DNA from 2 places in the Haloleucobacter albus genome. Region 2 is predicted to be linked to the other one. Evidence: riboswitches for the same ligand, from Rfam matches in the RefSeq annotation. Region 2 holds a riboswitch; the other holds the start of a gene.
The links. Region 2 has a riboswitch for S-adenosylmethionine ahead of ACT6QH_RS04830 (O-succinylhomoserine sulfhydrylase). Riboswitches for the same ligand answer to the same signal wherever they lie in the genome.

Region 1: it holds a riboswitch for S-adenosylmethionine, as region 2 does, so the genes downstream of both, ACT6QH_RS07400 (homoserine O-succinyltransferase) here and ACT6QH_RS04830 (O-succinylhomoserine sulfhydrylase) in region 2, are expected to answer to the same signal.

The regions. Positions count from the first base shown of each region.
Region 1 covers NZ_JBQWAS010000025.1:4,608-8,012, reverse strand. The annotation lists gene poxB (ubiquinone-dependent pyruvate dehydrogenase) at 1-259, shown strand, start outside; gene ACT6QH_RS07400 (homoserine O-succinyltransferase) at 308-1,225, opposite strand; SAM-I-IV-variant riboswitch at 1,284-1,387, opposite strand; gene ACT6QH_RS07395 (hypothetical protein) at 1,723-2,595, shown strand; gene ACT6QH_RS07390 (HD domain-containing phosphohydrolase) at 2,650-3,405, opposite strand, start outside.
Region 2 covers NZ_JBQWAS010000021.1:64,580-67,984, reverse strand. The annotation lists gene murB (UDP-N-acetylmuramate dehydrogenase) at 1-222, opposite strand, end outside; gene ACT6QH_RS04830 (O-succinylhomoserine sulfhydrylase) at 393-1,622, opposite strand; SAM riboswitch at 1,694-1,776, opposite strand; gene ACT6QH_RS04825 (2'-deoxycytidine 5'-triphosphate deaminase) at 1,861-2,985, shown strand; gene ACT6QH_RS04820 (FUSC family protein) at 2,993-3,405, opposite strand, start outside.

The DNA.
Region 1 (3,405 bases), on a different contig from region 2:
CGCAGCCATGGCGCAGGCCATCGGTGTGAAGGGCATTCGCCTGGAGGATCCCAGGGATGTGGAGCCCGGCATTGCAGAAGCCATGGCCCATGACGGGCCGGTGCTGGTGGATGCGGTGGTGAACCGCACCGAACTTTCCATGCCGCCTGCCGTCACCCTCGAAATGGCGAAGGGTTTCACCCTCTACATGATGAAGGCGGTGATGAATGGGCGCGGGGCGGAAGTGATTGACCTTGCGCGCACCAATCTGTGGCGCTGAAAAAACAGGCCGGGCGGGTTGTCCCGTCTGGCCTCTCCGGTGGCCGCATCATGTGCCGATGCGGGTGATGTCATAAGGCGTTGTCTGATAGATCTCGTTGATCCAGTTGCCGAACAGAAGGTGGGCATGGCTGCGCCACTGATTGCGCGGCGCCTGGCGCGGATCATCATTCGGGAAATAGCCATAGGGCATCAGAATATCGCCGCCGGCGTCTACATCGCGCCGATACTCTTCACCCAGCGTGTCTGAATCATATTCCACATGGGAGAACATGTTCAGGCTGCGATGGGGGCCATCTTCCACCAGCCCCAGTCCGGCCTGGGGAGAATCCATCAGCACCTTCAGCCCGGAACCGGCCGGAAGATCCTCTTCGCGCACTTCTGTCCAGCGGGAGACGGGAATGGCGAAGTCATCTGAAAAACCGCGCAGATAGGGAGAGGTCGTCTCCAGATTGCGGTGCGGAAACACGCCAAACATCTTGGCGGCCAGCATGTGCTTGGGCACGCCATGGAAATGGCGCAGCGAAGCCTGTGCCGCCCAGCAGATGTTCAGGCAGCGATGCACATTGCTTTGTGTCCAGTCAAAGATGGCGCACAGCTCATCCCAATAAGTCACGGCTTCATAGGGCAGCTTTTCCACGGGCGCGCCGGTGATGATGAAGCCGTCATAGGTTTCGCGCCGCACATCTTCCCACGGGCGGTAGAAGGCTTCCATATGGTCGGGCGAGGTATGCCGCGAGACATGATGCGTCATGCGGATCAGCGAAAGCTCGATCTGCAATGGCGTGGCGCCGAGCAGGCGGGCAATCTGCGTCTCGGTCCGGGTCTTGTTCGGCATCAGATTGAGCAGACCAAAGCGCAGCGGGCGGATATCCTGCCGGATGGCGTCGGTCTCCCCCATGATCATCACACCCTCGGCCTCAAGGGCGGCGCGGGCGGGCAGATCATCGGGTATCTTGATGGGCATGCGTCATGGTCCTCTGCTGCGTGGCATCAGGGGCGAGCATGTGTGCGGATATCTATGGCGTGTCCCGTCTGGTTGCCGGTGCGGCCACATCCCCCGCCGGGGCGCCACCTTGCTGGGGAAAGCAGGTTGGCGTTGAGCACAGCTCAACTCTTGATGCGCCGCGCACTCTAGCGGCCAGAGGCCCTTCAGGCAACGGGCGTGATGCACGGGCGGAGCTTTGCGAAAATGCGGGCTCTTTGGCGGCGTTGCGTGTATTCGTCACGTTCTGGCGGGATTTTCGAAGTCTTGTGCGCGGTTTTTTGGGGTCGCGACAGATGTGTTGCGGCCCGACATGAAAGAAGTGGGTCGGAAATTCATCATCTGGGCCCGGAAACCGGATGGGCCTGTGATAAGGTGGAACCGAACAGCCGGCGGTGGCCGGATGGACCTGTGTTGAACGTTTGCCGTGCAGACGGTGCAGGGCGTGTTCAGGGCTGGGATGATTCAGGGCGGCCGGCATGGATGTGAAGACGGATGAAACATCACGGCCAGCGCATGGCCCCGGCCCTTGGCCCTTCATCGGTTTTCGCAATTATTTCAGTGGCAGGCATCATATTGTCCTGCGGGCGCGCTGGCATCGCAAGGGGTTGATCCGCCATGCGCTGGAGGCGGGGTTGCTACCGGAAGGGGCGATGCCCTTCTGGCAGACCCGCTCCTACAATTGGTCTGTGGGGGCGCTTTTTGCCTTTGGTTCCACGCTGTTCATGCTGGGCAGCGCGCTGGCCCTGGTGCCGGCCGGCCCTCTGGCACCTTCCGCCCTTGCTGTAAACAGCCTGTATTTCATGGGGTCCATTCCCTTCACCATGGCGGGTTATCTGCAACATCTGCAATCCGCGAATATGACCCATCTCGCGCCGGAACCGGAGGGGGGTGCGCCGCCCCGCCATCACCTGTCCCTGATTGGCTGGGAGCCGGGAAATGCCGGATGGCTCAGCACCTTCACCCAGTTTCTCGGTACGCTGGCCTTCAATATCAGCACCTGGAACGGCGTGATGGCGCCACAGGGCTGGCTTGTGCAGGATCTGCTGATCTGGACGCCGGACATGGCGGGGTCCATCCTCTTTCTCATCTCCGGCTATCTGGCTTTTCTGGAAACCTGCGGGCGCTACTGGAGCTGGAAGCCGCAAGAGCTGGACTGGCAGATCGTGTTCATCAATCTGCTGGGCTGTGTGGCCTTCATGATATCCGCCGTTCTGTCCTATGTACCGGATGGCCCACAGGGCGGGGGCGTGGTGATGGGCGCGAATATCACGCTGTTGCTGGGTGCGCTGTGCTTCTGCATTGGCGGGGTGCTCACTTCATATGAGAGTGAGGCCGCAGCCCCCGGATGAGGGGCTGCCCTGTTTGGCGCTGTGCTGAGATGAGCGCCGGGCGCGCCGGCCCGCTCAGGCAAAGGCGAGCTGTTGCTCCGGGGCTGGTGTCAGGGCCGTATCGGCCTCCGGCGGCAGAGGGGGTGGGGCAGAGCGGGGCAGCAACGCCAGAAGCGCGTCGAGATCCACATCGTCACACTGTTCTGGCCGCATGAAGCGGGCTGCATAATCCGCCCAGACCTGATGCTCCAGAAAATATCTCATCAGCAACGGGTCCAGATGCCCGTCCCGCGCCATGAAGCTCATGATACGCAGGGATTCGCTCAGGCGCTTGGCGGTTTTGTAGGGGCGGTCTGAAGCTGTGAGGGCTTCGAAAATATCGGCTATGGCCATCACCCGGTCCTCAAGGGTCAGGAAGTTGGCGTCCAGCCGGCGGGGATAGCCCTTGCCATCCATGCGTTCGTGATGGGTGGCGGCGATTTCGGGCACCCGGCGCAAGGGCTCCGGCCAGGGCAGGGCCTTCAGCATGATGTAGGTCTGCGTCACATGATCGTTGATATGGAAGCGCTCTTCTTCCGTGAGCGTGCCGCGGCGAACGGTGAGATTATGGACTTCGCCCAGGTTCCCCTTCAGGCTTGGCCGCTGCATGTCAAAACCATAATGGTTCGCGGGGTCGTCCCGCGTCACAGGCGGGGGCTTCGGCCCCCATTGCAATTGCTGGTCCGGGCGGTCGATCAGCAGGTTTTCCTGCACCGGCAGGGGCGGCTCCGGTGTGTCGGACATGCGCGCCTCCTCCTCTCGGGAAAGGCCGAGCCGGTTGCTGAAATGGCG
Region 2 (3,405 bases):
GTCGGCCGGTAGATGCGCGAGCAGCAAGGCGAGGTCATTGCTATCTGTCGGCTCGAACAGCAATTGCGCCGGGCCGCCGACCCGGAACCATGTGAGCGGGGCCAGCGGTGCATTGGCTTTCAGCGTGCCGCGCAGTCCGGGCAGGGCGGCTTTCAGTGCCGGTGTCAGATCGGCAAAGGGGGCGGGCTGATGAGCGTCTGCACGGCGGGTGGCCTCGGTCATGGTGGCCTCGGTTATGGAGCGTGTCCGTTATGAAACGTATCCGTGGGTTGCGGCAAAAGCCTCTCCCACATGGTGGCCTCAAGGGCAAGGCGTTCTGGCGTCAACCCGGAAGGGAACAAGGCCCGGTTGGCGAGGGCCGGTCAGGAAACACCGGCCCTCTTCCTGTGTCTTCAGATGCGATCCAGAGCCTGGGTGAGATCCGCTATCAGGTCATCCGGGTGCTCCAGCCCCACCGAGAAGCGCATCAGCCCGTCGCTGATGCCCATTTCTGCGCGCGCTTCAGGCGTGAAACGCTGATGGGTGGTGGTGGCCGGATGGGTAATCAGGCTCTTGGTGTCCCCCAGATTGTTGGAAATGCGGATGATTCTGAGTGCGTTCATGAAGCGGAAGGTTTCATCCTTTCCACCCTTCAGGGCAAAGGTCACCAGCGTTCCGCCGCCGGACATCTGCCGCCGCGCCAGCTCATATTGGGGGTGATCCGGGCGGAAGGGATAGAGTGCCTTTTCCACGCGCGGATCTGCCGCCAGTGCATCGGCGATTTTCGCCGCGCTGGCCTGCATCCGCTCCACGCGCAGCGAGAGGGTCTCCAGTCCCTTCAGCATCACCCAGGCATTGAAGGGTGAAATGGCGGGGCCGGTCTGGCGCAGGAAGGTTTGCAGATGCTCATCCATGAAGGCGCGTGAACACAGCACCATGCCGCCCAGGCAGCGGCCCTGCCCATCCACATGCTTGGTCGTGGAATAGACCACCACATCCGCCCCCAGTTGCAACGGATGCTGAAGCAGTGGGGTGGCGAACACATTATCCACCACCAGCTTCGCGCCAACACTGTGGGCGATTTCGGCCACGGCGCGGATGTCGATGATATCCAGCGTAGGGTTGGTGGGGCTTTCCAGCAGGCATGCTTTGGTATTGGGGCGGATATTGTTGCGCCAGGCGTCAAGATCGGTGCCGTCCACGAGGGTGACCTCCACACCAAAGCGCGGCAGCAACTCATCCAGAATCCATCGGCTGGAGCCGAACAGCGCATGGGCCGCCAGCACATGGTCTCCGGCGGAAACCTGGCACAGCAGCGCGGCATGCACCGCCGCCATGCCCGATGCCGTGGCGCGTGCCGCTTCAGCCCCCTCGATCAGCGCCATGCGCTGCTCGAACATTTCCGTGGTGGGGTTGGCATAGCGCGAATAGACGAAGCCGGGCTCATCGCCCTTGAAACGGGCTTCGCAGGATTCGGCATTGTCATAGACAAAGCCCTGCGTCAGAAAGAGCGCTTCAGAGGTCTCGCCAAAGCCGGAGCGGAGCGTGCCGCCATGCACCAGCCGGGTTTCCGGGTGCAGGGTGGCGGGGTCTGCCGGAACGAATGTGGACGGTGTGCGGGTGGTATCAGACGCCGAGGACATGGATGCCTCCATTGGAAGGCCGGGTCACGGGCAAAGCTTGCCTGATTGCATCAAAGACGCATATGCAGGGCAATTCGCTCATCCCGGCCTTTTAGCTCATGAATTTTAACGTGGCAGCAAGCCGGCCGGCTCCAAATTCACCACGAGCAGGGTCAGATACGTCCGTCCTCTGGATGACGTCAAGGGTTTCGTTCGATAAAACGAACGGTGTGATCGGAAGAACGGTGAGGGACAGGTGATGGCAACGCGCGGGGCGGAAATTGCAAAGCCGGGAATTTTGCCGGCCGAGGCTATAGCGGCCCTGAAGGAAGGGGGGCAGATCACCTGTCGCCGGGCGCTGGATGAAGACCAGATCCAGCCGGCCAGCCTGGATCTGCGTCTGGGCCGCACCGCCTGGCGCATCCGCGCCAGCTTCCTGCCGGGCGAGGGCATTTCGGTGAAAACCCGCCTGAAGGATCTGGCGCTTCACCAGCTTGATCTTTCCGGTGGCGCGGTGCTGGAAACCGGCTGCGTCTATCTGGTGGAGCTGTCTGAGCATATGAAGCTGCCGGTGGATCTGGCCGCAGCGGCCAACCCCAAAAGCTCCACTGGCCGGCTGGATGTGTTCGTCCGTGTGATTACCGATGGCGCGCGGGCGTTCGATACCATTCCTGCGGGGTACAAGGGCCCGCTTTATCTGGAAATTTCCCCGCGCACCTTTCCCATATTGGTGCGCACCGGCTCGCGCCTCTCGCAGGTGCGCTTTCGCCGGGGGGTGGCGCGGTTGAGCGATCTGGAATTGCTGAACCTGCAATCCGCCGAGCGTCTCGTGGATTCCGACAAGCCGGATGTTGCCGCTGGCGGCATTGCGCTGGGGGTGGATCTGGCCGGTGATGCCTGGGGTGGGTTGCAGGGCTTTCGCGCCAAGCGCCATGGCGGTGTGGTGGATGTGGACCGCGCTGGCGTGCTGGATGTGGAGGATTTCTGGGAGCCTATCCGCGTGCGCCCCGGCACCACCGGGCAACTCGTGCTGGACCCGGATGCCTTCTACATTCTGGCCTCGCGCGAATGTGTGCATGTGCCGCCGGATTATGCGGCTGAAATGGTGCCCTTTGATCCGCTGGTGGGCGAGTTCCGCGTGCATTATGCGGGCTTCTTCGATCCCGGTTTCGGCCATGCAGGGGCGGGCGGCCATGGGGCACGGGCGGTGCTGGAGGTGCGCTCACGCGAGGTGCCCTTCATTCTGGAACATGGGCAGACCGTGGGCCGCCTCGTCTATGAGCGCATGGCGACTCGTCCGGGCGCGCTTTATGGCGTGGAGCTGCATTCCCACTATCAGGGGCAGGGGCTGAAGCTCTCCAAGCATTTCAAGGCCGTAGGCTGAAGCGGCGCTAGCGTCGCTCCGGCCGGTCGGCGTCAATAGTGTGCTCGCGCTTCCAGGGTGTCTGGTCGCGCAGGCCCACGCGCAGCTCGCGCAGGGGCCGCATCAGCGCATCCGAATAGGCCAGATAATCCGCCACCAGCGGCAGCGAGGCTTTCACCGAAGGGTCATCTGCCATGCTGAGGGCGGTGGAAATGGCGGCGTCCAGCGCTGGAGCTGCCGCCGCCGCACCGCCCTGCGCGGCATCATGCAGGGGCTCTTCCAGAGCCGCAGCGCTGGCCAGTTCCAGCGCGGTGAGAGTACGTGAGCGGGCGGCCTCCAGCACCGGCAGAATCTCATCCTTCACATCGGCGTCGGACAGCCGGTGGGCGGTATCCTCCAGCAAAGCGAGATAGGTCACCACCACATCCAGCGTGGAAATCA